Regions from separate parts of the Paenibacillus sp. CFBP13512 genome, predicted to be linked through region 1. Evidence: riboswitches for the same ligand, from Rfam matches in the RefSeq annotation. Region 1 holds a riboswitch; the other holds the start of a gene.
What was found. A riboswitch is a leader RNA that binds a small molecule or an ion and turns the genes downstream of it on or off. The one in region 1 is predicted to bind FMN.
Positions count from the first base shown of each region.

Region 2: another riboswitch for FMN. It lies ahead of PaeCFBP13512_RS07665 (DMT family transporter); the one in region 1 lies ahead of ribD (bifunctional diaminohydroxyphosphoribosylaminopyrimidine deaminase/5-amino-6-(5-phosphoribosylamino)uracil reductase RibD).

Region 1 is NZ_QGAD01000001.1:133,976-150,794, reverse strand. It holds gene PaeCFBP13512_RS00700 (amidohydrolase) at 1-614, shown strand, start outside; gene PaeCFBP13512_RS23440 (hypothetical protein) at 719-889, opposite strand; FMN riboswitch at 1,337-1,497, shown strand; gene ribD (bifunctional diaminohydroxyphosphoribosylaminopyrimidine deaminase/5-amino-6-(5-phosphoribosylamino)uracil reductase RibD) at 1,960-3,060, shown strand; gene ribE (riboflavin synthase) at 3,103-3,774, shown strand; gene ribB (3,4-dihydroxy-2-butanone-4-phosphate synthase) at 4,108-4,749, shown strand; gene ribH (6,7-dimethyl-8-ribityllumazine synthase) at 4,774-5,241, shown strand; gene PaeCFBP13512_RS00670 (segregation and condensation protein A) at 5,385-6,179, shown strand; gene scpB (SMC-Scp complex subunit ScpB) at 6,148-6,885, shown strand; gene PaeCFBP13512_RS00660 (FecCD family ABC transporter permease) at 6,998-8,008, opposite strand; gene PaeCFBP13512_RS00655 (FecCD family ABC transporter permease) at 8,005-9,009, opposite strand; gene PaeCFBP13512_RS00650 (iron-hydroxamate ABC transporter substrate-binding protein) at 9,099-10,049, opposite strand; gene PaeCFBP13512_RS00645 (beta-mannosidase) at 10,390-13,023, shown strand; gene PaeCFBP13512_RS00640 (pseudouridine synthase) at 13,176-13,898, shown strand; gene PaeCFBP13512_RS00635 (response regulator transcription factor) at 13,947-14,663, shown strand; gene PaeCFBP13512_RS00630 (HAMP domain-containing sensor histidine kinase) at 14,664-16,082, shown strand; gene serA (phosphoglycerate dehydrogenase) at 16,286-16,819, opposite strand, start outside.
Region 2 is NZ_QGAD01000004.1:239,031-255,849, reverse strand. It holds gene PaeCFBP13512_RS07700 (carbohydrate ABC transporter permease) at 1-138, opposite strand, end outside; gene PaeCFBP13512_RS07695 (carbohydrate ABC transporter permease) at 156-1,040, opposite strand; gene PaeCFBP13512_RS07690 (ABC transporter substrate-binding protein) at 1,128-2,420, opposite strand; gene PaeCFBP13512_RS07685 (response regulator) at 2,605-4,209, opposite strand; gene PaeCFBP13512_RS07680 (cache domain-containing sensor histidine kinase) at 4,202-6,028, opposite strand; gene PaeCFBP13512_RS07675 (extracellular solute-binding protein) at 6,032-7,390, opposite strand; gene PaeCFBP13512_RS07670 (family 43 glycosylhydrolase) at 7,640-9,046, shown strand; gene PaeCFBP13512_RS07665 (DMT family transporter) at 9,233-10,213, opposite strand; FMN riboswitch at 10,350-10,508, opposite strand; gene PaeCFBP13512_RS07660 (hypothetical protein) at 10,895-11,191, shown strand; gene PaeCFBP13512_RS07655 (hypothetical protein) at 11,257-12,129, opposite strand; gene PaeCFBP13512_RS07650 (LysR family transcriptional regulator) at 12,289-13,164, opposite strand; gene PaeCFBP13512_RS07645 (ABC transporter ATP-binding protein) at 13,380-14,363, shown strand; gene PaeCFBP13512_RS07640 (ABC transporter substrate-binding protein) at 14,409-15,443, shown strand; gene PaeCFBP13512_RS07635 (ABC transporter permease) at 15,458-16,819, shown strand, end outside.

The DNA.
Region 1 (16,819 bases):
TTGGTTATCCGATTGCGGTACATGCCATTGGGGATGGAGCAGCTGACCTTACTTTATCGGCGATGGAAGCTCATCCACTACAAGGCATTTCCCATTTACCAGATCGATTTATTCATGCTCAAGTACTGGATCAATTATTGCTAAAGCGTATGACTCAATTGCCACTGATTGCAGATATTCAGCCTCGATTTGTAGCCAGTGATTTCCCATGGGTGATGGAACGTGTGGGTGCAGAGCGTACAGATTATTTGTATGCTTGGAAAAAGTTAATAGACGCAGGCGTAATCTGTGCTGGTGGAAGTGATGCACCGATCGAGCCACTTGATCCCATGCTTGGTATTCATGCGGCTGTCACTCGTCGCAAACCTCATAGTGCAGAGCCTGTAGAAGGCTATTTACCGCAGGAGCGACTGACTATAGCGGAAGCTGTACATTTATTTACAGTCGGTAGTGCACAAGCGGCAGGCGAAGAACAAGAGCGAGGTAGTATTCAAGTTGGCAAAGCTGCTGATTTTACAGTACTGGATCGAGATATCGCAACAGATTCAGAGTCTTTGTTACAGACTCAAGTTAAGATGACCATTGTTAATGGACATATCGCTTATCAAGCCTAGTAAACTGTAGTTATTCTATTTAGCACATCATGAACTCAAAAAACACCTATAGATGATCTGCTTTTTTGGACAGAGCTTATGTATAGGTGTTTTTTTATATTGGATTAACGAATAATATGGTGTTGCAAAAAATCTAAAAAGTCTTGTTGCATGGTGCCGAGTGGCAAGATTTTTTTGATGATTCGAAACCGCCAGCGTTGACCGTTACTTTGAAATGACCATAAAGCATCCAGCAAACTGCCTGTATTATAATTCTGCTCCTGTAGATCAGTCACTGGAATCTCTAGAGTATGTATGACTTTTGATGAGAAAAAATTAAGAAATAAAATGATTAGCTTATCATGATTTAGGAGCAATATCGTTTTACTAGAATAGGAGGCAAAACTTTGAGACTGGGCATAACAGATCTGCGTATTGGCTTCTATGTACGGTGTAGTTAGTTTGCGAATAAGCTTTTTGTGGATAAATAGCATCATCAAGCACCTTTCTATGTGAATAATAAAGAACTTACAATGGGTGACAACATACATTATCTAACTATAAAAAAGTCAATTTATTATACAATATTAGTAATAGACAAGTCATGCGACAAGTCATTTTCAAAAGAATAATATTCATAATGACTATCTACAAAAAAGGTAGAAATGGAGCTTTCTTGATTTTTAATTGTTTCGATGATATGATTTCAGCATCACAGCAAAATCGTGATTATAATTTCATACGTTATCCTTCGGGGCGGGGCGCAATTCCCCACCGGCGGTGTTGAGATCAAGTTTGTATAGGTCTCTAAGTCCGTGACCCGGCTATGTGTTGTATAATCATAGACGGTGGATCTGGTGAGAATCCGGAGCCGACAGTATAGTCTGGATGGGAGAGGGATACAGAAGTCGCTTGCATAGCGATTTCTGAATTAAGATGCACTTATTTGAGTGTATAGTTTACTATTTTCAGGAAGCAATAATCTGTGGATAACAGGTTTATTTGGTCTCTGATGATAGTCTATATATTGAAAATATGTTGATATTGGATCAGTGGATCAAGCTGAGCCGATAGTAGATATACAGTTTTGTGCTGTACATTTACAGACATACGATCGCCATCAAATAAGCACATTCCATTCTTACTCCTATACATGAAGATGTTAAGCCCTGTAAACATTCGGATATTATTCCGGTTTACAGGGCTTTTTGCTTGTCATTGTATCATTTTAACCTTTATAATTTAGTTATTAAATTATGAATAGTAACTAAATATGAGGATACGAATATGTGAAATCATTACCGTATAGATGATCTATTGCATGGTGCGGTATGAAAGATCTATTGTATCGAAGGAGCCCTTAATCATGAACGTAATCAATGATGAATTTTACATGACACTAGCACTAGATTTAGCAGAAAAGGCTCAAGGGCAGACAGATATCAATCCTGTTGTCGGTTGCGTAGTCGTCAAAGACGGCAGAATTGTCGGCATGGGAGCCCATTTACAACGTGGAACCGGACATGCTGAAGTCCATGCGCTCAATATGGCAGGAGATCAAGCAGAAGGTGCAACAGCGTATGTGACATTAGAGCCATGCAGTCATTATGGCAAAACGCCTCCTTGTAGTGATCGTCTGATCAAAGAAAAAGTGAAGCGGGTTGTGGTGGCAGCAGTAGATCCGAATCCACAGGTAGCTGGTTCAGGTATCGAAAAGCTACGCAGTCATGGGATTGAAGTGGTGACAGGAGTACTGGCTAAGCGATCAGAACGACTGAACGAAACATTTAACAAATATATTACAACAGGGCTACCTTTCGTAACGCTCAAAACAGCCAGTACGTTAGACGGTCGTCTGGCTTCTCGCACAGGGGATAGTAAATGGATATCCAATAGCGATGCTCGTACGATCGTTCATACGATGCGTCATCGTCATCAAGGCATTATGGTAGGCATTGGTACAGTATTGGCTGATGATCCTGAGCTGACCACACGTACAGAAGTGACAGGTCTTCAGCCGACTCGAATTGTGATTGACTCGCAACTTCGTATTCCTGATACCGCCAAGTTATTAAATACAGAAGTGGCTCCTACGATTATTGTCACAACATATCAAGCGAATCGAGATCGTATCCATGAACTACAAGAACGTGGAATCACAGTCATTATCTGTGGTAGCGGCCCGTATGTGGATCTTCCTTTTGCGATGAAAAAGCTTGGCGAACTGGAGATATCTTCGATTCTGTTAGAAGGTGGAGGTACGCTGAACGGTTCGATGCTTGAAGCTGGATTGATCGATCGAATCACTTTATTTTTTGCTCCCAAAATTATCGGGGGTACATTATCCACTTTTGCATTTGACGGATTTGAAAAAATGAATCAAGCAGTCACTTTAGATGAACTCGAAATAGAGACGTTAGAGGACAATGTTTATATCAGTGGATTACCACGTTATCATCACCTATAACCTTGGAGCAGATCAGCTTTATCGAAAGGAGGATATCTATCTATGTTCACCGGATTGATCGAAGAAATAGGAACACTGAGACAAAATGGACGACGTGGTGAAACGATGGTTCTGGGTATTAACGCATCACGTATTATGGACGGGCTTCAAATTGGAGACAGCGTAGCATGTAACGGGGTCTGCTTAACAGTAACCACGATTGCAGGTTCGATGTTTACAGTAGACGTAATGCCAGAGACTTATCGGTCGTCCAGTCTTAAAGAACTGACGACAGGCAGTCCGATTAATCTAGAGCGGGCGATGATCGCTAACGGACGCTTTGGAGGGCATATTGTACAAGGTCATGTCGATGGAACAGCGCATATTGAGCAGATACAGAGTAACCAGAATGCTGTGATTTTCCAGATTGCACCGACAGATCATGATTTATTTCGTTATATCATTCCCAAAGGTTCAATCACAGTCGATGGAATCAGCTTAACGGTAGTATCGGTAACCAGCACTTCGTTTACAATCTCGATTATTCCTCATACGCTTAAAGAAACAGTGCTTGCTTACCGCAAAGCAGGCGACATGGTCAATATTGAATGTGATGTGCTTGGTAAATATGTCGAACATTTATTACAGTACCAATCGAATACAGCTAATGATGCAACCCATCAGAAAAAGCCATCAATCACCAGTCAATTTTTGCAGGAAAATGGATATATGTAAGCGCTTGGCAGTATAAGCGCGAAAGAGTTCAATAAAAAAATGATTTTTGCAAAGCAAAATATCTTACAGTAAGCGCTTGGCAGTATAAGCGCGAAAGAGTTCAATAAAAAATGATTTTTGCAAAGCAAAATATCTTACAGTAAGCGCTTGGCAGTATAAGCGTGAAAGAGTTCAATAAAAAAATGATTTTTGCAAAGCAAAATATCTGACAGCAAGCGCTTGGCAGTATAAGCGCGAAAGAGTTCAATAAAAAATGATTTTTGCAAAGCAAAATATCTTACAGCAAGCGCTTGGCAGTATAAGCACGAGAGAGTTCAAAAGGAGGTTATATCAATGAATCATGCATCTACCCACTTACATTCTATCGAAGAAGCGTTAGAAGATTTGAAGCAAGGAAAAGTGATTATCGTGGTTGATGATGAAGATCGGGAAAATGAAGGCGACTTTATCGCTTTAGCTGATCGTGCGACTCCTGAAGTCATCAATTTTATGGTCACTGAAGGTCGTGGTCTGGTATGTGCTCCGATCACGAGTGAGCGTGCGACAGAGCTAGAACTGATTCCTATGGTTGCGCAAAATACCGATTATCATGGCACGGCTTTTACAGTATCTGTAGATCATATCAGTACATCTACAGGAATCTCTGCACAAGAGCGATCCATGACCGTCATCGGTCTGACCGATCCAGAAGCAACAGCATCTCATTTTCGCCGTCCAGGTCATATGTTTCCATTGATTGCGAGTGAAGGCGGTGTACGGCAACGTGCAGGACATACAGAAGCCGCTATTGATTTGGCTCGCTTATGTGATGCTCCACCTGCCGGTGTGATCTGTGAAATTATGAATACCGATGGTACGATGGCACGTTTGCCAGAATTACAGAAGATCGCAACACAACATCAGCTCAAATTGATCAGCATTCAAGCGTTAATTACCTATTTGGAACAGACATCTCCAACGCTTCATACTAACTAATTTATCGAAAAGAGGATGAACACTATGGCTAATATTTTTGAAGGACATTTAATCGCGCAGGATCTTAAATTTGGTATTGTTGTTGGACGTTTTAATGAATTTATTACGACCAAACTTCTAGGCGGAGCACTGGATGCACTCAAACGTCACGGAACCGCTGAAAATGATATTGATGTGGCATGGGTGCCAGGAGCATTTGAAATTCCTTTAGTTGCACAAAAGATGGCTGAAAGTGGAAAATACGATGCAGTCATTACACTGGGAACTGTGATTCGTGGTTCTACTACCCATTATGATTATGTATGTAATGAAGTCGCCAAAGGCGTATCTGCTATTAATTTAAAAACAGGTGTACCTGTTATTTTCGGAATTGTAACGACTGAAAGTATCGAGCAAGCGATTGAACGTGCAGGAACCAAAGCAGGCAACAAAGGCTGGGATTCCGCAAATGCAGCTATCGAAATGGCGAATTTAACGAAAATGATGAAATAAGATGTACCGTATAATAATCAAATAGAAAGCAAAAAAAGGGCAGAAACAGGATTTGCCCTTTTTTTGCTGAATATATACTGTGAAAAGTGCGCGATTGAGATACAATAAGAGATGAGAATCTATTGATTAAGAGGAGTGGTCCAGTGACGACTGTACTGTACAAACTGGAAACGTTTGAAGGGCCGCTCGATTTGTTGCTTCATTTAATTGATGAATCCGAAATTAATATCCAGGATATTCCGATCAGCAAAATTACAGATCAATATCTGGAATATCTTCATAGCATGAAAGAATTGGAACTTGAAGTGACCAGTGAATTTCTAGTGATGGCAGCGACATTATTGTCAATCAAAAGCAAGTTGCTATTGCCACGTCCGCCTGTGATAGAGATGGATGATTTTGATTATTATGAGGAAGACGATCTGGACCCGCGTGCAGAGTTGGTACGCAAGCTGGTAGAATACCGTAAGTACAAGGGAATTGCGGTTCATTTACGGGAAATGGAAACCGAGCGTAGTCTGATTTTCACAAAAGAACCGGAAGACTTAACTGCTTTTATGCCAAAAGATGATGTGAATCCAGTAGAAGGACTGCACACGTTAGACTTGATGGAAGCTTTTCGCAAAGCGCTTCGTAAAGTCGTTCGTCGTACACAAGTCACAAGGATTCAGCGTGATGAGATTTCGGTCAAAGATCGGATACGTGAAGTCTCTACCCGTTTTCAAGGATTAGGTAAAGGAGAAAGCTTGTTGTTTTCCAAACTGCTACACCAGGAAATGTATCGTCATGAGATCGTGGTGACTTTTTTGGCTGTGCTGGAATTAATGAAAATGAAGCAAATTTCCTGCTACCAAAGCCGGCTTTTTGACGATATCGTGATGGAGTGGAGAGGTGAAATAAGTAACAATGAAGTCCCAGAAATTGAAGTCGATTATTGAAGGTATGTTATTTCTGGCTGGAGAAGAAGGATTGAATGCGAAGCAAATTTCAGAAGTAACCGATCAACCGGTACAAACGGTACAGATCGCTATCGAAGAATTGCAAGCTGATCTGAAGAAAGCAAGACGGGGGATTCAAGTCGTTAATATTGCAGGAGGGTATCAGTTATCAACGATACGTGCCCATGCGGAATATTATGAACGATTGGCATATTCGCCTTCCCGTTCTTCATTATCTCAAGCCGCACTTGAAACGTTATCTATCGTAGCGTATCGCCAGCCGATTACACGTATCGAGATTGAAGAAATTCGTGGTGTCAAATCAGAGCGTGCGATCTATACGTTAGTGAACAAAGATTTGATTCAAGAAACAGGACGGGCTGAAGCGATTGGACGACCTATTTTATACGGTACAACCAAATCGTTTTTGGATTACTTTGGTCTTGGTAATATTCGTGAACTCCCTGATGCGTCTGCTTTTGAAAATGCAGATGATTTAGAAGGGGAAACACAGTTATTATTCGATCGTTTGGAAGAGAAAGTGCATAGTGAAGATATAGTAGAGCTAGAAGAATTAGGTGAAGAACTAACTGAAATTGCAGAAGATATTCTTTCAGAATCTATTTCGAGTACAGAGCAATCATCATCAAAAGAGACTACACTACCATCATCCACGTCTTCCAAAGATACATCGATCGAAGACTAAATCGTATATCCTCATATAAAGGATACGATTCGAGCAATATCATCTCATAAACGAAAAAAGCAAAAACGATTTCGAGAATATCCGAAATGGTTTTTGCTTTTTTTGTTAGGATTTACTTTTTCAATAGCAAATAAAGAAAATAAGGAGCTCCGATTAAGGCTACAACGATCCCCGCGGGCAACCCATCAGGATCAGACAAGTTGCGACCGATCGTATCTGCAACCAGTAATAACCATCCACCGATCAGAATAGCTACAGGCACAAACAATTGATGACGTGGCCCGACAAGCGCTCTAGCGATATGGGGAGCCATCAGTCCGATAAAAGCAATACCGCCTGTTACAGATACGGCAGACGCAGCAAGCGCCACAGCAGCTAACATGAGTAAAATACGATCTTTTTGAATCGGTACCCCCGCACCAATCGCAGTACCTTCATTTAGCGCTAACAGATTCAGAGAGCGACATTTATACAGTATAAAGGGAGTCAGAATAATCAGCCACGGTAATAGAGCGATGACAAACGGCCAATCGGTTCCCCATACATTGCCAGCTAACCATCTTGAAATAAAATCGACTTTTACCCGATCTACGGAGGAGATTAATACGATCATTACACCGGATAAGGCGAGAGAAAATCCAACACCTGTAATAATAAACTTCATCGGTTGCATGCCTTCTACACGATTATACGAAAATAGATAAATGAATATCGCTGTAATCAATGCCCCTAAAAAAGCCACGATAGGTAATATGTAGACAAACGTCCCCACTTCAAGCGGTGCAAATAAGAAAAATACAGTAACCCCTAGACCTGCTCCTGCATTAATCCCGATAATACCCGGATCAGCAAGTTCATTACGGGTGACTCCCTGCAATACACAACCAGACAAAGCCAGTGCCATTCCTGCAAGTAAAGTCACCAACATACGGGGTAATCGAATAGAAAAGAGTACAAACTCATCTACAAAAGTACCTTGTCCAAGCAATGTTGGAATCAGCCGATCATACGATACCGAAGAAGACCCAACACTCAAAGCTATTACCATCGTAATCAAAATAACAACGGTGAATACAACAAGAATCATTTTTTGGTAACGGGCAGGTTGTAATTGTTTTATCATAATGATCGCACTCCTTTACGTACAATCAGTAGAAAGAAAGGTAGACCTATAATCGCGACAATCGCTGCTAATGGTGTCTCAAAAGGAGCATTGATCATGCGTGCAAATGTATCTGCAAATACCATAAATGTTGCGCCTGCAATCGCAGATAGTGGCAAAATTGTTCGATAATCAGTACCTGCAACCATACGTACCAGATGAGGAATCATTAGCCCGATAAAAGCTAGATTTCCAACCAATGCGACGGATGCACCTGCAAGTAATGTAATTAATACAAACAACACCATTTTGATCTGTTGCGTTTGCAGTCCTAATCCTACAGCAGTACTCTCATTCAAGCTAAGGATAGTGAGTTGTCTTGAACATAGAATAGCAATCACAATACAGATCACGATAACAGGTGTAATACTTTGAATCTGTCCCCATGTTGTACCGATCAATCCGCCAGATGTCCACATCGTGACACTTTTCGAAATTTTGAATTGTAGACTAACTCCTTCAGCCACAGCAGATAATAAAGCTGAAACGGCTGCTCCTGCTAGCACCATACGTAGCGGTGACATGTTGCGTTTACGAATAGCGGTTAATCCAAATACGAGAAGCATACCTACCGCTGCTCCGATAAAACAAGCGATCATAATACCAAAATATCCAATCGAAGGTAAAAAAACTAAAGCAATAGCAAGTGCTGCATTCGCACCGGAACTTAATCCAAGCAACCCGGGATCAGCCAAAGGATTACGAGTTAATCCTTGCATAATCGCTCCAGCCACAGCAAGTGCTGCTCCTACCAAGACACCTGCAACTTCGCGTGGAAGACGAAGTTCACGAATAATAGAGATATCTCCACCGGTCACTTGAGGATGAAATATCGCATTCCAGATATCAGATAATGAGATACTTTTAGCACCCACCATAATAGCGACGACGAACACAACAACAAATAATAATATCATCAGTACCAATTTGATAAGAAAAGAACGGAAATGTTTTGCAGTCATATCATTTTTCATTATACGGATCGTTTCCTTCTCTGTATTTAGAAAAGAAGGAACGCTAGGCGCCCCTTCTTTTCATTTGTAATTTAGATTTAAGACTGACCTAGCAACGATTTCGTAATAAAGTCTAACTGATAATCTAAAGATGCCGCATCATTGAAATAGAATCCACGTGCATCGACTTCAAATACATGTTTGTTTTTAACCGCTGGAATATTTTTGTACGTATCTGTATTCTGGAATGAAGCATCTACGCTCGGGTCTTTACTATAGAATACATAATCGCCTAGATATTCAGGTAATACTTCAAGCGATAGATCATAATATCCTTTTTCAGAGGTCATTTCTTTCACTTTATCAGGCATTTTGAGACCCATTGCTTGATAAATGATCTCAGTACCACGTCCCCAAGCACTACCGAATATATAGAGTTGCTTGGAATCGCCTTCCATCACGGTTACAGTAGCATCATCGCCAATTTTAGCTTTGATTTCTGTACCTGCTTTTTGTGCACGTTCTTTAAAATCAGCGATCCATGCAGCGCCTTTATCTGCTTGGTTCACCGCTTTAGCGATTTCTTCAACCTGTTTCAAATAATCGACTTTGTTATACGTATAAGCAACAACTGGAGCAATTTTTTTTAATTTATCCATGTTTTTAGTATCGCTTGCAGCAATAATCAAATCAGGTTTGAGTTCAATCATTTTTTCTATATTTTCATCTGATACTTCAGCGACATCTTTTAATTGTTCTGCAAAGTTAGGATCAGCTTTTGTCCATGAATCTACACCAACCAGTGGAACACCAAGAGCAATCAAGTTGCCTGCATAACCTGCTAAAGCAATAACACGTTGTGGGTTAGCTGGAACTTCTACAGGGCCTGTCTCAGATTGATATGTAATGGTACCTGTAGCTGCTGGAGTAGAAGTGCTTGCTTCTGAAGAACTTGTATTGCCTGTAGTTGCCTGCTTTTCCGACGCATTACCACATGCGCTTAATACCAACACAATCACCATCATTAATGGTAACAACAATTTTTTCATACGTTAATTCTCCTTTTAGATAGAATGAAATTGATAATCATTATCATACAATGACTCTCAAACTTTAAATCCAAGCGTTTTCTTTGTCAATATTTATTTTAATTATGATATTAAAATAACGCTTAAATATGGTAAATACTACAGATGAAATACAGATAGCCAAATAGATGGGATAAGCTAGTATATAAAATAGAAAAACGGTGTATTCTATTGCAAACTGCCGTATTTAGTAATGAAATACCGCAACATAGACGTTATAGCATATCAGCCGATTTGCTTCTTAAATCTAGTCGTAGTAAGGTGTACTCATAACCTAATATTGGAAGGATGAATTTGTCTTATGACTAATTTGCAAGCGCTACAATTTCGTCAATCGTTAAAGCAATGGACTTTCAAAGCTGTCGATGAATCAGAGTGGTTACCAGCTACTGTGCCAGGGACAGTGCATACTGATTTATTAGATAATGGTAAAATTTCGAACCCTTTTTATGGTACTAATGAGAAAGACGTGCAATGGATTGATAAAAAGGACTGGGAGTACATAACAACAATTGATGTCGAAGAAAATGTGATGAATCATTCGCATATTGAACTTGTTTTTGCAGGTTTGGACACCTATGCAGAAGTATATGTAAATGAACAACATGTATTGTCAGCCGATAATATGTTCCGTACATGGCGTGCAGATGTGAAGCCTTACATCCGATTAGGTGCCAATCATATTCGTATTCATTTCCGTTCCCCGATTATGGAAGACTTACCGAAGCTTGAAGCTTTAGGTTACGGATTACCGGCAACCAATGATCAATCTGAAGTTGGCGAGCTAGGAGACAAAAGAGTTAGCGTTTTTGCTCGTAAAGCGCCTTATCATTATGGATGGGATTGGGGTCCACGTTTTGTTACGAGTGGAATCTGGCGTGAAGCCGAATTAGTGGCATGGTCAGATGTGCGTATCGAAAATGTATATATTCGTCAAAATCAAGTGCATGCTGAATCTGCCGATCTAACAGCAGTTGTGCAAATTTATTCCGAACAAGAACGTCAGGTTAATTTGCGTGTTTATGCTGACGGACAAAATTGGGAGCAGATTGTAACTTTGGCTGAAGGTACAGATGCTGTACAGATTCCTTTAACGTTAAATAATCCTAAATTGTGGTGGTCTAGAGGACTCGGCGATGCTTATCTGTATACGTTTACAGTGGAAGTGTTAGAGCAGAATCAGACACTAGCTGTCAAATCAGAACGCACAGGTATTCGCGCTATTCGTCTGGTTACCGAACCACATCCTGATTATCCAGGAACTTCGTTTTATTTTGAACTGAACGGTGTACCGGTATTTGCCAAAGGAGCTAACCATATTCCAAATGACAGCTTTTCACCACGAGTGACATTAGAGCGCTATCGTCATGAGATTGTGACTGCTGTGGAATCGAATATGAATATGCTGCGTGTATGGGGCGGCGGTATTTATGAAAATGATGAGTTTTATGACCTCTGTGATGAGTACGGTATTCTGGTATGGCAAGACTTTATGTTTGCTTGTAGTATGTACCCGGGGGATGAAGAGTTCTTAGATAGTGTGCAAGCAGAAGCAGAAGATAATATTCGTCGTCTACGCAATCATCCAAGTATTGTGCTTTGGTGTGGTAATAATGAGATTGATTCAGCTTGGTCTCAATATGTGGAAGATGGCGGTTGGGGTTGGAAAAAAGATTATAATGCAGAACAACGTACTCAAATCTGGGCAGATTATGAAGCACTGTTCCATGAGTTATTACCAGAAGTCGTGCAAACCGAACATCCAGGGATCTCGTATTGGCCTTCTTCACCTATAGTTGCAGTGACAAATAACGAAAAACAGCATACTCATGGTATTACAGATTCTGGAGATATTCATTATTGGGGAGTATGGCATAACAGCGAACCATTTGAGCGGTACAACACATATATTGGACGCTTTATGAGTGAGTACGGTTTTCAATCGTTCCCAGAATACAAGTCTGTTCGTACGTATGCTGAAGAATCAGATTTGGAATTGGAATCTGAAGTAATGCTACGTCATCAGAAAAATGGTGCAGGTAATCGACTAATCAAAGAATATATGGATAAATATTTACCAGCACCTAAAGAATTCCCTTCCTTCTTATATATGAGTCAAGTTCTGCAAGCCGAAGCGATGAAAACAGCGATTGAAGCTCATCGTCGTCGTAAACCTTATTGCATGGGAACATTATACTGGCAAATGAATGATTGCTGGCCTGTAGCATCATGGTCAAGTATGGATTACTATGGTCGCTGGAAAGCAGTTCAATATTATGCCAAACGTAGCTTTGAAGATATTTTGATCTCGATTGATCAATCGGTCTCAGGCAAAGTTGATATTCATCTAGTTTCGGATCTGATTGCACCCAAGTCACTCACTGTACGCGTGAAAGTACTTGGACTGGATGGAACGTTGTACAAAGAAATGCCGCAATCTCTTACACTTGCAGGTGGAGAAGCGATCAAAGTATTGTCTGTGACGACAGAACAGTTACTTGGAGATGTTCATCCAGCTGAAGCGATACTGGTAGCCGAATTGGAGCATGAAGATCAATTGATTCATGCAGAGATCGCTTACTTTGTGTCTGCGCCTGAGCTATCATTGCAACAGCCACATCTTCAGATCGTAGAAACAGAAGTCGATGGTGTGGTTGCCTATCAATTGACTACTGATGTATTAGCACGTCAGGTCTGGTTATCTAGCGAAAATGAAGGAATCTTTAGTGATAACTTCTTTGATCTGATTCCTGGCGTGACGAAGACTGTTCAATTCAAGAAGTTACAGACACTACAAGAAGTGGAAGAAGCCGCTCATAGCCATGTGGAGTCTAATATTGTGCAGAAACCTGTACCTCATTTACCTCATTTTGTTCCTGCAAAGCCAGAAGGTTTGCAGATTCAATCGATGGCAGATTTTATTCATCTTTCATAAGAAGCGATCTATATGGATTGAATCGACAGTTTTCCTTTTAAATATATCCTTTCAAAATCACATGAAACTCCCTAAAATCACAATAAACTTGGGGAGTGTCTTGTGATTTTGTGCATAGATGAGTATCATTAGTGTGAGGTGAATTAACTATTATGGAACGATTGCAAAAAATATTAGCACAAGCAGGTATAGCTTCCCGACGCAAATGTGAAGAGTTAATTGTTGCGGGTAAGGTAACTCTGAACGGCGAAGTAGTAACTGAGCTTGGAACCAAAGCAGATCCAACAGTGGATGAGATTATTGTCAACGGACGATCAATTGCTGCGGAGAAAAAAGTATACATTATGTTCAACAAACCTAAAGGTGTAATTACAAGTGCTTCTGATCCAGAAGGACGTAAAATTGTAGGCGATTATCTTAAAGGTGTTCGTGAGCGTGTATATCCTGTAGGACGACTGGATTATGATTCAGAAGGTCTTTTGATTTTGACCAATGATGGGGAATTAGCTAATCGCTTAACTCATCCAAGACATCATGTACCCAAAACGTATCATGTAACCGTAGAAGGCGTACCACACGGTACAGCACTAGAGAAGTTCCGCCAAGGAATTCAATTGGAAGACGGTATGACTCAACCTGCTGAAGCAGATTATTATGATATCGATACAGAGAAGAAACAAGCTACGATACGTGTAACGATTCATGAAGGTAGAAACCGTCAGATTCGTCGTATGTTTGAAGCGTTATCTCATAAAGTAGTTCGTTTGAAACGTATTTCTTTTGGCGAGTTACTGATCGGTAATTTGAAGCGTGGTCTTTATCGCCATTTGACCAAAGAAGAAATTGATAAGCTAAAAAGCAGCGGTAAAGCATAACATAGAGATCATTTATATCCATTGATGACAGCTAGGAGGCTTTAGTGAATGAGTGACCAGATGAATCGCATTTTAGTGGTAGATGACGAAGAACGTATTCGCCGTTTACTACGCATGTATTTGGAAAAAGAAGGTTATGAAATTGATGAAGCGGAAGACGGTGAAGCCGCTCTACGCAAAGCAGTCGCAGAAGATTACGGATTAATTATGCTTGATTTGATGCTTCCCGGTATAGATGGAATCGAAGTATGTAGTCGTTTACGCCAAGTGAAATCAACACCGGTATTGATGCTAACCGCCAAAGGCGAAGAAGTGAACCGTGTGCAAGGATTTGAAGTCGGTGCAGATGATTATGTGGTCAAACCATTTAGCCCGCGCGAAGTGATCTATCGGGTCAAAGCGATTATGCGTCGTTCTTCAGCAACCGCTTATCTGTCTCAAGAAAACAATTCAAGTAATAATATTGTATTCCCGAATTTGATTATTGAGCATGATGCGCATCGTGTCACTGCAAGTGGGCATGAGATTAGCTTGACTCCGAAAGAATACGAATTGCTACATTTTCTAGCGGTATCACCGGATAAAGTCTTTTCACGTGAAGAATTGCTCAAAGATGTCTGGAATTATGAATTTTTTGGTGATTTGCGTACTGTAGATACCCATGTAAAACGGTTGCGTGAAAAACTAAATAAAGTATCACCTGAATCAGCCGCAATGATCACTACGGTATGGGGCGTTGGTTACAAGTTAGAGGTTCCAAAGTAAGTGGACTTCTGGAGAACGCTTGTCGGTAAGTTGTGGCTGACGATTAGCGCATTAGTGGCTTGTGTACTTTTAACACTTGGTTTATTTTTGTTGCCTTATATTGATAGCACATTTACCAATTCCGGTTCAATCAAACGTTTATTTACCTATGTCTCTATCGTAGGATTCTCGATGACTACCTTTTTCGCTCTTTTTTTATTGACCAAAATTACACAACCGATGCAGCAATTAATTCAAGCCGCAGACGGGATTCGCAAAGGAAAGTACAATACACGTGTTTCTTTGCAAACTAGTGATGAAATTGGGCAATTAGCGAGCGCCTTTAATCATATGGCAGAAGAATTGGAAAAGAATATTCAGAATTTACAACTGGAAAAAGAACAAATGGCAAGTATACTCCGCAGTATGGGAGATGCTGTGATTACATTCGATAAATCTGGAAATATGATTCTGCATAATCCACCAGGCGAAATGATTATGGATACATGGCACAAAGCAGGCTGGGAACGTCAAGAACAAGATGGAATCACAGCGGATACCAAAGTGCCCGAACCATTGTATCCGATGTTCCAGAGTGTGATAAGTGAACGTCAGGATCAAAGTTCGAATATCCATGTCAAACAACAAGTCTGGTCTGTTAATATGGCTCCGTTGTACTCAGGAGATGATGTACGTGGAACGGTATCTGTGCTTCGTAATGTAACGGATGAAGTGAAAGCAGAGAAAATGCGACGTGATTTTGTCGCTAATGTTTCTCATGAGATTCGTACACCATTACAGATGATTCAAGGGTATAGTGAAGCATTGCTTGATGGGATGGCAACATCCAAAGAAGAAAGCGATGAATTGGTGCAGGTCATTTACGATGAATCTCTACGTATGGGGAGATTGGTGCAGGATCTATTGGATCTAGCGCGTATGGAAGCCGGACATATCGATATGAACTTCGATCAGATTGATCTGAATGAATTGATGGATCGGGTATATCGTAAATTTACAGTGCGAGCCAAAGAACGAGAGCTCAAGCTGAACTTTGTACGAGACGATTCTCTACAGTTGTATGCAGATGTTGATCGGTTAGAGCAGATCTTCACCAATTTGCTAGATAATGCTTTTCGTCATACTTCTGCCGGTGGCATCATTACAGTAACCGCTCATAAAGAAAAAGAAGTGATTCGTGTCGTATTCCAAGATACAGGTGCAGGAATACCGATTGATGATCTTCCTTTTATTTTTGAACGTTTTTACAAAGCAGACAAAGCTCGTGTACGCGGCGAAGCTGGCGGTACAGGTCTAGGTCTTGCGATTGTACGTAATATCGTAGAAGCCCATCATGGAAGTATTACAGCGGATAGTATATTAGGTAAAGGTACTGAATTTACATTATTACTTCCGATTAAGCATCCTGATGAAGTCTAATCAGATTTGATTTTGAGTATCATCCCCTCCCAGTAGACAGTGAAAAAAGAGATATCATTCAATGATCTCAACGCTGAAAGCTAGAAGGGGATTTTTTGTATATACAAAATAAATAATATTCTAAAGATAATGGACAAAATAAAGAAGCTGCTCGATACAATAATATCTTGTATCAAGCAGCTTTCTTTTATTTAGACTATAAATTATACCAATACCACTTCTTGTGCTTTGTTCAAGTTAGGCAAGTCGACAAGTGCAGATAATACATCTTTGTTGACATCTTTATCTACCGTCAAGATCATAATTGCTTCGCCGCCTTCTTGCTTACGTCCTACTTGCATGGATGCAATATTGACATCTTTTTGACCAAGTAGTGAACCCACATTACCGATAATACCTGGCTTATCGGTATGAGAGATAAGAATTTGGTGACCGCTTGGCAATACATCGACAGAATAATCATTGATGCGCACGATGCGCTCGCCATAACCAGCTAACAATGTACCGGCAACACGAGGTTCTTCGCCGTTTTGTCCTTTAAGACTCACCGTAATCAAGTTAGTAAAGCCTTTCGTCGATGGAGCACTTGTAATGATCACGTTGAGATCTCGTACTTTAGCAAGGTGCATCGAGTTCACGATATTTGCTTCGTCTCCCATATGACGGGAAAGAATACCTTTTAGAATATAACGAGTCAACGGTTGAGTATCGACTTCAGATAGGTCACCTGCATAATC
Region 2 (16,819 bases), on a different contig from region 1:
CTGAAAACCATTAGCAAATACACTTTGCCCTTCTGGCGTAAACGATAAAGCCAACATCCAGATCACAGGAATAAGAAAAAAGATCGCTAACGCTACAGCTACAATGCGAATAAAATAATAATAGATTCGATCCATCATCCTACATTCGCTCCTTTCTAAGATTCCAATCTACGTAAAACAAAAGTCTGTACTAAAGAGATCACTAGAATCACCAGCATAAGTACAAATGCAATCGCAGACGCATATCCCATCTGGAACGTCTGAAATCCATTTTCATAAATCGAAAACACGACGGTTTTGGTAGCTCCTGCGGGTCCTCCGCCTGTGATCAATTTGGATTGACCGAATATTTTGAACGAAGCAATCGTCTGAAGCACAATCACAAGTATCGTAATCCGTGATAATGATGGCAATGTGATATACCAGAATGTCTGCCAGCGATTCGCTCCTTCGATCTGCCCTGCTTCATAAAAAGATGCTGGAATATCTTGAAGCCCTGCTAGAAATAAAATAAATACAAATCCTACTGTCCACCATACGGTAGACATAATAATAGCCGCCCATGCTAAAGTCGGTTCCGATAACCAGAAAATCTCTTCATGGATTAAACCTAATCTACGTAAAATCTGATTAAATAATCCGGTGTACGGCTGTAAAAAAATCACCCAAATGCTAGAAATAACAGAAACAGATAACACATACGGCATAAAAACAGAGATCCGAAAAAAAGACTGCCCCCGACGTATACTGTGAACAAGAATCGCTAATAATAAGCCAATTCCACTAACCAATGGCACACTAATCAATGTAAATACGATCGTATGCAATAGGTTGCTACGAAATTCTTCGTCTTGGATAAGATTGGTATAATTTTCAAAGCCTACAAAAACTTTATCTCCTAGCAAAGACCAGTCATAAAAACTGATGCGCAGACCGTACAAAATCGGAAATAAAGAAAAAAGAGCAAAGAAAATCGTATATGGCAAAATCATTAATATGCCTGTGATCCACCCTTGATGTGATAAGGATTTGGTGCCCATAGATGAGACTCCTTTCTTCAGCTAGATCAGACAAAAGAAGCGGGTTGATGTCTATGTCGCTCCGCTTCTTTTGTGATGATCCTATCTTTATTTTCCAGTAATCTTGTTGGTAGAAGCATCTGCTTTTTCTAAAGTGGTCGCTGGGTCTTGTTGACCTGCTAACATTTTTTCGAACTCTTTGACAATATTGTCGTTAACCTGTCCTTGTTTTTCATTACGAGGCCAGTATTTCACAAAGTCAGCCGATTGCGCATAATCACTACGATATGGCATGTCTTTGAACTCTTGAGAATCCAATACTTTGGTTACACTTGGAATATGCCCTGCTTTTGCCCACATGTCCCCATGTTCTGCAAGCCAATTGGCAAACGTCAATGCAGCTTGCTGTTTCGCTGGGTCTTCTTGACTGTGCTTCGGCAAAGCTAATGTATGCGAATCGCCCCATGTTGCCGGTTGATCGTAGATTTGTGGCATCGGTACTACCGCAAAGTCCAAATCTTTAATATTTTCAAATGATCCGGTACTCCATACCCCTGTGATGAGTACAGCTGCTCGTTGATCTTGAAATAATTTAACCGCATCATTTACATTCGGTGGAATTAATTTGGATGTATACAAGCTATTCACGTATTCTAATGCTTGTTTGGCTTGTGGATTATTAAGTTCTGCTTTGCCATTTGCATCATAGAACTTCCCTCCACCAGTTAACTGATTATAGAAGCCCCAGAACATCCAGTACGCATCTATACGCACGCTTGGTTGTGCAAGTGGAGCAACATCTGCTGGAACTGCATCTTTAATTTTAGTTAAAAATGCGGTAAATCCTTCTGGTGATGGATCGAATACAGGTTTACCGTCTTTGAGTACGCCTGCTTTTTCCAGATACGTCTTGTTGTAATACATGACGATCGCATGAGTATCCAGTGGAATCGAATAATGTTTACCATCGTAAATCGTCGATTCTAAAATCGTAGGATTGAATGCATCCCAGTCCACTTTGGAACCTGCTGCTAGATCATCTAGTGGGGTCACATAACCCGCTGGTACAAATTGTGGCATCCGTGAGGAGTGCAATACTGCTAGATCAGGCGCTTGATCCGAAGCTAACGATGTCTGTAGCTTGGTATAGTAATCTTCCGAGCGATTACTTAGCTGTTCCACTTGAATATCTGGGTTCTCCTCATTAAACTTGGCTACCATTGCCGCCATAAATTCTCCATCTCCACCACTAAATGGTGTCCAGAATGAGATTTGTGTTTTACCACCTGTTTTGCCACTTTCGGTACTACTAGCAGGTGCACTACCTCCAGCACAAGCCGACAGAATAAACATAGCAACCAGTAGTATAGAACCGGCTTGCAACCATTTTGTTTTTCTCATCAATAGAACCCCCTTGTCGAATAATGAAGAATGTGCGTTTTTAGATAACGCTTACATTTCAAATCTTAATGTATTCTTCAAGAAGGAACCATGACGCTTTTTTCGATGGTATAGACATATATTTAGGTCTGTTGCCTATATGTGCATATTGCGTTCAAGCGATGATGAGATAGTGGCTACTTCATTACACCGGATGTTGATAATGACGACGACTATCCCGATACTGTTTGGGTGTGGTACCTGTTTCTGTTTTGAATACTCTATTGAAATGCCGAATATTTACAAACCCTGTATCATAAGCAATGGTCGCAATCTTCTCATCACTATGGATTAATCGCTTGATCGCTTCTCGAATTCGAATATCAGTCAATACTTCGACAAATGAATGCCCTAATCTATTTTTGAACAGACTGCTGAGATAAGAAGCATTTAAATAGACTTTTTCTGCCATTAGACTGAGGGTAATCGGTTCAGCATAATGTTCTTCCAGATAACGTACTACCTGATCTACAGCGTGGATCACATGCCCTTCTTTACGCTGAATCAGCTCATACAGCGAATACAATAAATCCCCACAATAACGGGCAAGTTGCTGGCGTTCATTGATCAGTAGTACATTTTGTAATATCCCACCCATATCCTGCTTATTCAGCCATTCACTGAGTACGTTATAATCCAAAGCAATCTCATAACACTCTAATAATATTTTGCAGATCTGTTGTTGGATCACTTCAGGATTACTGATCTGACGGCATAATCGTTCGATAAAAGCTTGGACTTGCTTTGTTAATTCTTGTCCATTTTCTTCTGCTAATAATTGTTCCAAAAAATGTCGGTCTGCTGCTTCTAATCTGGATAATGGCATTGTATTTGTTGTGGAAGATTCATAGACAAGTACTTGATCTCCACCCGAAATCAAACGATAAAGCAGAGCTGTCTCTGCTTCACGATAAGATTGGGGTACCGATTCGAGATCAGCCACACCGCCACCGATACCTATCGTCACCGTCATCTGGGATATACGTTTAATGCTACGAATTAATTGTCCTGACAATGATCTAATCTGCCGGGCTGTCTGTTCACTGTGATCACTATTAATGAGTGCAACCACTTGATGATGATCGATAAATGTGTAACCTTGTAAAGGCTCCAATATGATCTCACGGACAAATTGTTGAATATACAAAAAGAACAGTTCAGGATCATTCTGTTGATACCGTTGTTCTGTGACAGAATCTCGATCCAATTGAACAATCAGACAATATATACCGGTATGGGGAAAAGAAATATTCGCTTGATCCAATAATTCACCTTCATCATAAGCACTATTGCCATGAATCAGACTGCTTAATATTTGTTGTCGGATCACTTGCTGACTAGGAATATGCTCTGCTAACGATTGCGATTCATTTTCTTTGGTTAACTCTGCTTCTACTTTGCCCAAAGCGGTGTACAGTTCTTCTTTATTGACAGGCTTAAGTAAATAATCTCTGGCTCCACTGCGAATCGAATGACGTGCATATTCAAAATCATTATGTCCACTGAGCACAATACAGCGAATAGATGGATACTGTTCTGCTACCGTGGCTTGAAGCTGGATACCATCCATACGAGGCATCCGTATATCGGTGATTACTAAATGAGGGCGTTGATCCTGAATCATTTCCAGTGCTTCCAGTCCGTCACGCGCTTCACCGATCACTGTCCATTCCAGATTAGATTCATGAATCAAATGGGTGATTCCTTTACGAAAAATCATTTCATCATCAACGACTAATACGTTATACATGATCAGTATCTCCTTTCTTGAACTCCTCTATATGCTCAACCTCAACGATAGGCATAGTCACGATCACTTGTAACCCTCCTTCATCCCGATTGTGCAGCGTAATGCCATACTCATTACCATATTTGAGTGCAATTCTGCGATGAACATTAACCAATCCATGACCTCCCGGCCCTTCTGGCAATATCCCTGCTTCCATATGGTGATGTTGTTCTTCAATCCATTCGTTTTCCATACCTGGTCCATTGTCGATCACATCAATCTGAATCTGTTTATTCTGTCTATGCACTTCTATCTGAATATAAATATCTCCACGACCTCGTTCTAAGCCGTGAATAATTGCATTTTCTACAAGCGGTTGTAACGTTAAACGAATTATCGGATGTTGTAGCAATAATGGTTCTGCATGAATGGTATACGATAATCGCTCATCATATCGGATACGCTGAATCGACAGATATCCTCGTACATGCTCTAGCTCCTGTTCAATCGTAACTTCACTATGATCGCTTCCGATACTATACCGAAGCAGAGCACTCAGATGATTGGTCATCTGCACCACTTCACGATTGCCTTCGAGTTCAGCGTACATACTGATAGAACCCAGTGTATTGTAGAGAAAATGAGGATTGATCTGACTTTGCAGTGAAGCAATCTGTGCATTTTTTTCTCGAATCTCTGTTTCGTATAACCGATAGGTTAATGACCCTAGACGAGACACCATAATATTAAACGTTCGACTTAAATGTCCGATCTCATCGGTCTGATGTACTGGCAAAGCAATATCGAATTCTCCCCGTTCTACAAGTTTCATCGAATCCCGTAATACACTAAGCGGTCTTGTGATTCGCATCGCATGAAAAATCGACACAATTACCGATATAATGAGACAGATGCCGCCTAACCAGATCATTTGCCGATTCACCTGCCGGGCATCCTGTACCAAGACAGCGACAGGCACTGCTTGAAGAACCGTCCAATGCGTGACAGGCGATGTCTGATATGTAAGCAACACGGATTGTCGCCCACTATCTATCGTTAATGTGCCTTCTCCTCCATACTGTTGCAAAGTAGCATCTTCTACAGGAAAAGACGGGCTTTTATAAATCAATTGCTTATGCTGATCCATCATGGCAAATAACGAGGTCGGAGAACCGGCAAGATGAGTAATTCGATCTGTGAGCGCTTCAGCAGGAACATCGATCACCAGTGTACCTAATTCTTGACCATCATCCAGACTACGAATCTTACGCGCAATTGAAAACACTTGATATATAGTTCCATTATCAGACAATACCGCATGAGGAGCGACAAAATATCCTTTACCGGATAATGCTGTATTTACAGGTAATAATCGTTCTCGATCCCCTGACTCTGCAAATCGACCGGGGCTATCAGGCAATTCTACATAAGACGAATGCGTATGATTGGTAAACAAAGCCACCCCTGCAATATCTACACGTCCATTGACCCGAATCCGTCGTACAAAACGTTCTAATAGTAGACGATCTTCATATCGATCGATCACTTGATCTTGCTTGTCATGCTCAAGATACTCCATCATTTCTGGAGATTGATACGGCAAAATAGATAATAAAACCAATTCATTCATATAAGCATCTAGATTCGATGTAAATTCACGCACTACATCCGCTTGATATTGCCCGGCATTGTTTTGAATAGAATCGGAATAGCCAATACTCGATATCCATGAAGAGATGACTAACGGAATCGAAATCAGTGTGATATTCATAATAATCAGCCTTGTGACCAACCGCATATTTTTCCAGCGACGAATCCAATGTTTTATAGGTATCTGCATCCCTTACTCCTTCAAAATATGGTTAATTAACGGCTCTAAATGATTTAACATTTGATCAACACTTTGCTTGCCGTACCAGATTTTCTCCAATTCATTAATCAGCGCATCACTCATCATAATTTGCTTCGGATGACTGGGGAAATATTCGACATGATTGGCTTCTGCAACATACTCTTTACGAAATGGAAGCGACAAATATGCAGGTGATAAAGCTTCGGCTTGAACAGCAGGTACATGCCCTGCTTCTCCCCATATGGCTCCATTCCGGGCTAACCAGTTGGCAAATTTAATCGCCGCAAGTACTTTTTGAGGATCTTGTTCATGATGGGTTGGAAAAGCAAGTGTATGCGCATCACCCCATGATCCAGCATGATCATAGATTTGTGGAAAAGGCATGACCCCAAAATCCAAATCAGGTACTTTTTCAAACGAACCAATAGACCATACGCCTAGAAAAAGCAAAGCTGCTTTCCCCTGTGCAAATTCATTAGAAGCATCATTGATATTCGGCGGGATCAATTGTTGATCATACAGTGAAGTGACTAATTCTAGCGATTTCTTAGCGGCAGGCATATTTACAGAAGCACGTGTGCCATCCGAAGTATATAATTGTCCTCCTCCATCGATCTGAGCATACAATGACCACCATAACCATAACGAATCAATACGTACATTGGGTACAGCTAGAGGAGCAACATCTTGTGGGATATGCTGTTGTAATTTCTGCAAAAAGTCTACAAATCCTTGTTCTCCGGGTTGCATCTGTACTTTACCATCTTGATATAAGCCTGCTTTGGCTAACCACTTTTTGTTGTAATACAATATGCTAAAATGAGTATCCAGTGGAATTGCATAATGTTGTTCATTGACCATCGTTCTTGCAAGAATTGATGGATTAAAGTCTGTAAAATGTACTTGCGCTTTTGCAGCGAATTTATCTATATTTTGTATAAATCCTGCGGGGATATACTGAGCGAACATAGATGCATGTACAATCGCTACATCTGGTGCTTCTTCGGTCACGATCGCCGTCGATAATTTGGTATAGTAATCATCTGATTTATTATTTTTCATCGTGACTACAATATGATCAGTATTTTCTCGATTGTACCGTTGTACCAATTCATTCATAAATGAAATATCGCCCCCACTAAAAGGAGTCCAAAATGATATTGAAATAGACTCGGGAGCAGATGAATCCGTAGAGGGTATTGTGCTCTGTCCATCACCCCATAACGATGATAATCCTCCACGATAAACTCCATAACTTATCAGTCCAATCATCAATATCATAAGGCTTAGCAACACACTATATAATTTAAGCTTTGTCATCGAAAATAAAGATTGTTTGATCCATTTCATCATCTAATTCAACCTCGCTTTGTAGATGTGCTTCATCCTTAAGTAAAACCAATCATACGAATTATGCCTAATGTACCTGTTTGATCTCAAAGTGTAAACGGTTAAACTCTTCATTCAGACCCTCTCTTGAATATCTCCAATAGAATGTCTATCCATCCAAAATATCGTCCTGTTCCACAACTCTATTCTGCGTTACAGTTCCTATTGTAAGCGTTCTCTATTTCAAGAATATGCAAAGGGGTTGAATCAATGAACAGTCGTCGATTGATGATCAAAGGAGGATTTTTATTTTTGCTATTCACTTTGCTTATGAGTACCAGTATCAGTATGGCTTCAGCAGCATCTGTACAAAAACAGTTTTATAATGTCATTATGCAAGATGGTGCAGATCCGTGGATGTATAAGCATACCGATGGATTCTATTATTTCACAAAAACGACAGGGAACAATGTCACGATCTGGAAATCTTCAACATTAACCGGGATTGATGCTGCTGAAAAACGTGAAATTACCACAGGTGGACAAAATGTCTGGGCGCCTGAAATTCATTTTCTTAATGGAGCTTGGTATATTTACTATGCCAAAGACGATGGAGATAATGCTAATCATCGTATGTATGTGATGCAGAATACGAGCAGTAATCCCATGCAAGGCACTTGGGTAGATAAAGGTCAAATCACCGATACAACGAACCGCTGGGCGATCGATGGCACTCCACTATCAGTTAACGGACAATTGTACTTTATTTGGTCAGGTTGGGAAGGAACCGATAATGTTAGACAAAATCTTTATATTGCCCATATGAGTAATCCGTGGACGATTGATTCTGCACGTGTTGAAATTGCTCGTCCTACGTATGCATGGGAAACGAATCATCAACCTAACGTCAATGAAGGCCCTCAAGTGGTGATCAAAAACAACAACATTAATCTAATCTATTCTGCCAGTGGAAGTTGGACGAATGATTATGCGTTAGGCTTAATTACAGCACAGACGAACAGCAATTTATTAAGCCCTTCGGCTTGGAGCAAACGTGCTCAACCTGTATTCTCTTCTGCTAATGGAGTCTATGGCCCGGGTCATGCTTCATTTACCACTTCTCCTGATGGCAAAGAAGATTGGATTGTATATCATGCTGCCAAATTCAACAATTCAGGCTGGAACCGAGAAATTCGTACTCAGAAATTCAGCTGGAATACAGACAATACACCTCAATTTGGTCAACCACTGAATCCAAATATGCAGATAGCTATTCCATCAGGTGAACCAGATCGCAACCGTTATGAAGGCGAGCAAGGAACTTTTGGCGGAGCAGCTTATGCTTCTTCAAGCCCTAATGGTTCAGGATCGTCCAAAGCAGGTCATATTGATACAACAGGCAGTTATGTACAATATTCTGTGAATGTTCCTACAACAGGAACCTATATGCTAGCTGCACGTACAGGCAATGGCACCGATGGACTGGATTGGTCTACCCTGCGCCTTTCTGTCGATAGCAATAATGCAACAGACTTTTTTATTACGAATAAAGGTTGGGAAAATTGGGGATTATCGACGCAACGTCTATCGTTGACAGCAGGTAATCATACGATTCGTTTTAGTAAAGGAAATGGTTATGGAGAGTTAGACTTCTTCGATCTAGTACGTATTCAATAAATATAGAATGCTTTCAGGCTTGAGATGACAAGCTACTGAATATTCGATATCTTATGACATCGCTGTCTTATACAAACTAAAAAAATCCTGTCTACTATAGCGGAATTTCGCTGGGTAGACAGGATTTTTGATATTAAAGTTACTATTTATAGATAGATGAACATATTCTTTTTGATACAACAGAGCTTATGACGCAGAAGGTACTGCTGTTTTGGCATCAGATGGTTGTTGACGTCTGGAAATAAAGAATAATGCTACCCAGATTAACAAGAATCCGACCAATTGAGCCCATGTTAATAATTGTCCAAATACGATCCAGTTAATAATGACACCGACTAATGGAAAGCTCAATTCTGCTAATGTTGCTACCGAAGCTTTGGTAGTCGACAATCCTTTATAATACATCAATAGACTGAGCAAGCCCGGCAATAAGGCTTGACCTAGCAAATTCAATGATACCGCTGCGATACCACCAGAATCAGCAGATAGGCTCCAAGCTGCACCTTCATGCCAAGTTAATACAAGCAATAATGGTAGTGCCATAATAAAGCGCAATGATGTGACGGTCTCATATTTCATCTGTCCCACCATTAAGCGTCCCATAACTGTAGATCCACCCCATAATGCAGCTGCACCTAGAGCAAATAGACTACCGACCTGTACAAATTCACTCATATGACCAATCGGAATCGCGAATCCGAAAGTTAAAATATACGTACCGACTAATGCTAAAGCAAATAACCAGCCAAATCCACGTGGTAATACTTCTTTCAAAATAATACGGGCTAATACGATCGCAAAGATTGGTTGTAATTTCTGTAATAATAAGACGGCATTGAGGTTACCATGAGCCAATCCCATCGTAAATAGAATCGTAGCAATTGCTGATCCACCCCATGATAAGAACAATAACGCTCCAATATGGCGCATTTTTAATCCTTTTAATTCAGCACGGTTCACCCATAATACCGGAGCTGCCGCTAGAAAAACAATCAAATGCTCCAACAATACCAACTGAGTTGAAGTCATTGTTTTCAGCAAAATAATTCGGAACAGTGGATCTACGCCCCATAAAGCGGCGCCTACAAAAACAAGCCAAAATCCACTTTTAATATGACGCTGTCTAGCTGATGATGCTGTTTTGATGTTATAACTTGCATTTTCCATGATTCAAACTCCCTACGTGATTAGAATTTGAATATGAGATCTCATACGGAAAGCCCCCGTTATCAACGTACAATAAACGGGGGCTTGATCAAATAAACCTGCAACTGTATTTTACAATACACTGGCATGCTTATCGGTTGATCTTCTCCCATCCGGACTTTACCGTCGGCTCTGGATTCTCACCAGATCAGTCATTCCTCTATAAAACGAAAAATGAGTCGCGGGCTACCATTTTTTCACTTGTAAAAAAATGTTCACCGCCGGTCGGGAATTGCACCCTACCCCGAAGATCTCTATTCGATTTTGGTTTGTTAGTATAATTTAGCTACTCTCATGTTTAACCATGAAAACAAGATTTGAAAACTTTCTTGTATCAAACATTCAATATATCTCATTATAAAGATACTTTTAGTAACTTGCAATAGTTTTGTACAAATAAATAGCTAACAATAGATTAAAACATTTAATCCCGATCAATTAACTATACTATACAACAAATATAATTTCTGTCTAGTCATGATCGAATGTTTCTATACATTTATAGATTTGTTGATAAAATGGAAAATATAACTATTTTCTTTTGCATTACTCTATTGTCACATATCTGTAACAGTTGTATAATTATAGATGCTTTACATGTTTCCACAATATTCAGTACATAATTGAGAGGGGTAGAAAAATTTGGATTATAATTCGCAAAACAATGGTTACCCGCCTGCGCAACCGGATGCACCTGCTTCTATTATCAGTGTGAAAGAGTGGATGCTTACACTTTTATTGTTAGCTATTCCAATTGTCAATCTAGTGATGTTATTTGTATGGGCTTTTGGTGGCGGTACTCATCCTACCAAAGCTAACTATGCCAAAGCAGGACTGTTATGGGCAGCAATTGTTATTGTTATTTACATTGTTATCTTTCTTGTTTTCGGTGCAGCATTCTTTGCAGGTATGGGCAATATGGAACGTAGCGGATACTAATAGAACAACCAAAAGAAGCACCTCGCAGGGTGCTTCTTTTTTTGTCTATTTTTAAATAGATGTTCTTAGTAACGATCTAATACCAATTGTGTTTTGAGCGAATCTTGTGGCACTAACCAACCTTCTTGATTCAAATAGTTCATCAATTGTTGACGATCTGCTGCTGCTGTATTGTAATCATCGGTTTTGAACGAAATCTCTATCACTGGCTCTGTACCTGTTCCTGAAGCATTGCGAATGGGCCAAATTTCAACATCCACATCGATTCCGTTCCATGTTCCTTCATATTTACTAGCTACTACAGGTCCATAAGCACGAGACACTTTTAGCTGCTTTTCACCCCAGCTTGATCCATCTTTCCACTTTTTCAATTTCCCTGGAAGATTATCTACAAGTAGAGACAATGCTTTGCTATCTGCTGGCAATGTAGCTCCTGATGTGGTTGCTTTAGACTTTTTATCATTAGAAAGACTTAACGTCTGCTTACCATAGCCCCAATCGACTTCAGCTTCATAATTCGTATCCGATGCATCAAATCCTTGTTGATTCGCTAGAGTTAACGCCGCATCAATATTTCCGTTAGCAATGTTATAACGCTTTTTATACGTCATTTCAAAATTATCTTTATCTGCTTTTTTGCGAAAACGTACATTCCAACCTTCACTATCTAACTGCTTATCACTAGTATCGAAATACTCTACCGCAATTTTCTGCGCTGTTGCAGGTAGATCAAAAGCATCTTTCACTTCAGACTGAATCGTTAGGTCGCTGTTCAGAATATCATCATCCAGCATAAATTTAACCTCATACGTTGGTGTGAGATTGGCGGCTTTGGCATCGACAACAGATGTAGATTGTGGAATATACAATCCTGCGAACAACACACTGCTTAGCAATACCAATGGAGCTTTTTTACTGAGCTTCAATCCTAAATTCATTTGCAAATTCTCCCCTGTCTGTGGAATATCATTTGACTACTACTCCAATGTAACAGTGAAGAATGATAGCGGAATCAACAGATATAGATCATTTCGTAAAAGATATCTATAGTTTCTATATGCTATTCATCACTTTTTCGATGCTACTGATATCTGCACTTAACTAAAATATTTCACAAACTGATGAATAAGCCCTGAATAATGACGTTGACTGTTATAGACATAATAAATGTAACGATGAAAAGGCGTATTCGGTAATGGTCGCATGTGGAGTAATCCTTGATGCACCTCTTCTTCGACAGCCATTTTGGATAAAAAAGAAACATACTCTCCCAACATGACCGACTTCTTAATCGCTTCCGGTGAATCGAGTTCCATATATTGCTCGGATACCACACCTACACTACTCATCCAGCGATTGCTCAATTGGCGTGTACTTGATTCGCTACCATGAAGAACAAATCGGCTTTGACGTAGCGTGTCCATATGCAACTCTTCATAGTCTGCCAGCTTGTGATCCGGCGCGAAAATAGCCACCATTTCATCTTCATCGACTAATCCTTTGACTAATGAAGGATGTTCGAACGGTTCAGTCAGCATAATACCTAGATCAATCTCATGATTAATCAACATTTCTCTGATCACAGGCGAAGGCTTTACAGCAATCGAAATACTCACTCCCGGATAAGCACGACTGAACGTATCTATAATAGAAGGTAATAAATAGGTCGCTGGTACATAACTTGCTCCTATTCGTAAATTTCCTCGTTCCAATGCTCCAAATTCTTGTACCACTCTTCTCGATTCTGCGGCTAATGCGTTAATCTTAACTGCATAATGAAGTAGTGCTTTACCGGGTTCTTTGAGCATCACTTTGCCACCTCTGGATTCGAACAACGCAACACCCATTTCTTTTTCCAAGCTTTTCATATGAAAAGTAACTGTCGGTTGCTTGAGCCCTAACTCATCTGCGACAGCGGTGATTTTGTGATGTCGGTCTAATAATTCTACTATTTGAAATTTGATCAAATTCATCGTATAACCCCCATCATTGCTTTTCTTCCACCGTACCATAGAAACATTCGATGATTGTCAAAAGGAACACACTATAAACTTAATGTTGCGTTTACATTCCCCACATACCCCGTGCAAATTGAGCAGATATACTACATATAGAAAGTAGTTCAGGGCAGTATTCGCACACAGTAATCATGCCGATGAACAAGCGTCAAAGATAGGTGGAATACAAAATGACAGCATTAACGATTCAAGGAATCAGCAAGTCTTTTGATGGTGTACAAGCATTACAAGCGACTGATCTAGTGATCGCTTCTGGCAAATTCACAACATTACTCGGACCTTCTGGTTGTGGCAAAACCACATTATTACGTATGATCGCTGGACTTGAAACGCCCGATCAAGGAGAGCTACGAATCGAGAATGATATTCTGTACTCTTTCAAGCAACGTAAAAATGTCCCTCCACACCGCCGTGGATTTGGAATGGTATTCCAAGAATTTGCCTTATGGCCGCATCTCACTGTTTTTGAAAATGTCGCTTTCAGTCTGCGTGCTTCCGGTCAGAAAAAAGATATTCAAGCACGCGTCATGACTGCACTGGAACAAGTACGTCTGCAAGGAATGGAACAACGTTATCCACATCAACTATCAGGTGGACAACAACAACGGGTCGCTTTTGCAAGAGCGATTGTGATGCAACCACGTCTAATTCTATTTGATGAACCACTAAGTGCATTAGATGCCATTTTACGTGATGAAATGCGAACAGAGTTAATGAATTTGGTACAACAGTTAGGTGTAACAGCCCTCTATGTTACCCATGATCAGACTGAAGCCATGGCGATGTCTGATGAGATTATTGTGATGCAGTCTGGATCGATTTTACAACGTGGAACACCTGAACAAATTTATCGACAACCGACTCATCCATTTGTAGCTCGCTTTATTGGACATTCCAATTGGATCGATAATGGACATCAGATGGTTCGTCCCGAGCATATCCGCTGGCAGAGCAATCATTCGCCTGATGAACATATACATACTGGAATGATACAACAGGTCAGCTATATGGGTGATCGCTATGAAATTCTATTGGATATGGGTGAAGAACGACTCTGGACGGCTTATCAAGATGAACGAATGACTGTCGGTGAACAGGTCCATATTTATATTTCTGCACAACATGTTCATACGATCGATGCTGTCTCTGTGTAATGAGCTATTCAAATATGGATTTAACCACTCTAGGAGGAATAAATAATGAAATGGAATCAATTGTGGCAAAAAGGAAGTCTGCTTGCTTTAACAGCGATCTTGGGAACAACACTTGCAGGTTGTAGCACTTCGACAGGTGCATCAAGCGCGGGTTCCTCTACAGCAAAAGATGCAGGTACACTGGTTGTCTATAGCGCAGGACCTGAAGGGTTAGCCAAAAAAATTCAAGCAGGTTTTGAAGCCAAAACAGGGATTAAAGTTGAAATGTTCCAGGGAACAACAGGTAAAATCCTTTCCCGTATGGAAGCTGAAAAAGCCAACCCTGTAGTCGATGTGGTTGTTCTCGCTTCTCTTCCATCTATGCAAGCATTAGCAAAAGAAGATATGACACTCGCTTATCCAGAAGCAGCTAATCACGATAAATTAGTCAAAGATTGGTCAGATACAGAAGGTAAATATGTGAGCTATAGCGCTTCTGCTCTCGGCATTGTCTACAATACCAAAGAAGTGACGACTCCACCTACATCATGGGCAGATCTTGCGAAGCCTGAATGGAAAGACAAAGTGAATATTCCTGATCCTTCGTTGTCTGGATCTGCGCTTGATTTTATTACAGGTTATTTAAGTGCTGAAGGCGATAAAGGTTGGTCATTATTTGAACAATACCAACAAAATGGAGTTGCTATTGCAGGTGCGAATCAAGAAGCACTTGATCCTGTCATTACTGGAGCCAAATCAGCTGTAGCTGCTGGTGTCGATTACATGGCATACAAAGCCAAAGCTGATGGTGAACCTGTCGATATCGTGTATCCAAAAGAAGGTACAGTCATTAGCCCACGTCCTGCGGCGATTATCAAAACAAGTCAACATGCTGATCAAGCCAAGCAATTTATCGACTACCTATTGTCAGATGAAGCACAACAAATGGTAACCAGTGCTTATCTATTACCAGGAAGAACTGATATCACTGCTGACAACCGTGCCAACTTAAGTGAAATTCCAACATATCCTGTGAAATGGGATTGGATGGGCGAACACAGCGAAGAAACAACAACCAAATTTACGAACCTATATAAATAAGTGGTGATCCTATGATGAAAACAAATACTAATCGAACTCTATTCACTTATCAAAAAATCAGTACGGCTGCGGCATTTTTGCTGCTCGCCGTACTAATTGTATTTCCGCTCCTGATGATTTTCCGAACAGCTATTGACCAAAATGGTGTGATAGATCTAATGGCTCCTTTGCGTCTGCTCGGTCAAAGTGATCTTACTTCGGTGATGTTCAGTACATTATGGCTGGGATGTTGTGTAATTGTCACGACGACAGTGCTGGCGCTACCTTTAGCGTGGATGATGGCGAAAACAGCGATTGGTAGACAACGTTGGTTAGATGTTGTTTTTCTGATCCCTTTTATGACACCCCCTTATATTGGTTCTATGGGTTGGATGTTATTTATGCAAAAGAACGGCTATATGGAGCAGATTCTTCCCGCTTCAGCCAAAATCACACCTGCTTTTTTCAGCTTTGGTGGCATGGTCATGATTATGAGCCTACATCTGTTTCCTTTTCTTTATCTAATTCTGCGCAATACGTTAGAACAGATCGGCGGAAGTACAGAAGAAGCTGCTTCTGTTCACGGTGCTTCCTTTGGCTATCGTTTCCGTCGCATTATTTTACCGTTATTATTGTCTAGCTATGCGATGGGCGCTCTATTAATCTTTGTCAAAACGATTGCTGAATTTGGTACGCCGGCTACCTTTGGTCGCAAAATCGGATTTTATGTTATGACGTCTGAGATTCATAAATATATTTCCAGTTGGCCGATTGATTTTGGCAAAGCGACTTCACTTGCTTCTTTACTTTTAACAGCATGTCTATTGATGTGGTATATCCAAAGTATATTAAGTAGTCGTTACTCTTACCGCTTAACAGGAGGTAAAGGATCACGTAGTAAAAAGTATTCTCTGCGTGGTTGGAGTGGAATTGTCTGCTGGTTGTATATCAGTGTATTACTGATTACCTCTATCGGTATTCCTTACTTTTCTGTGATTACGGCTTCATTATTGCGCTTGCGCGGAACAGGGCTAGCTGTCGGTAACTTTACGTTAGAGCATTATAAAGACTTGTTAAGCTGGGGTTCTGAGAGTATGGAAGCACTGATCAATAGCTTTACCCTTTCCCTTGTAGCTGCAACGATTGCTGTATTAATCGGTACATTTCTAGCGCTCAAAGTTGGACAGGGCAAACGATGGTCACAAAAAGGAATCGACCTATTCAGTCTAATGCCGAATACCGTTCCTGGAATCGTGATTGTTGTAGGATTGATCTTATTCTGGAATTCACCATGGATGCCTATTCCTCTTTACAATTCATATGGCATGGTGGTCTTAACGTATATTATTTTGTTCTTGCCGTATACGTTACAGTATGTCAAAGCGAACAATGGACAG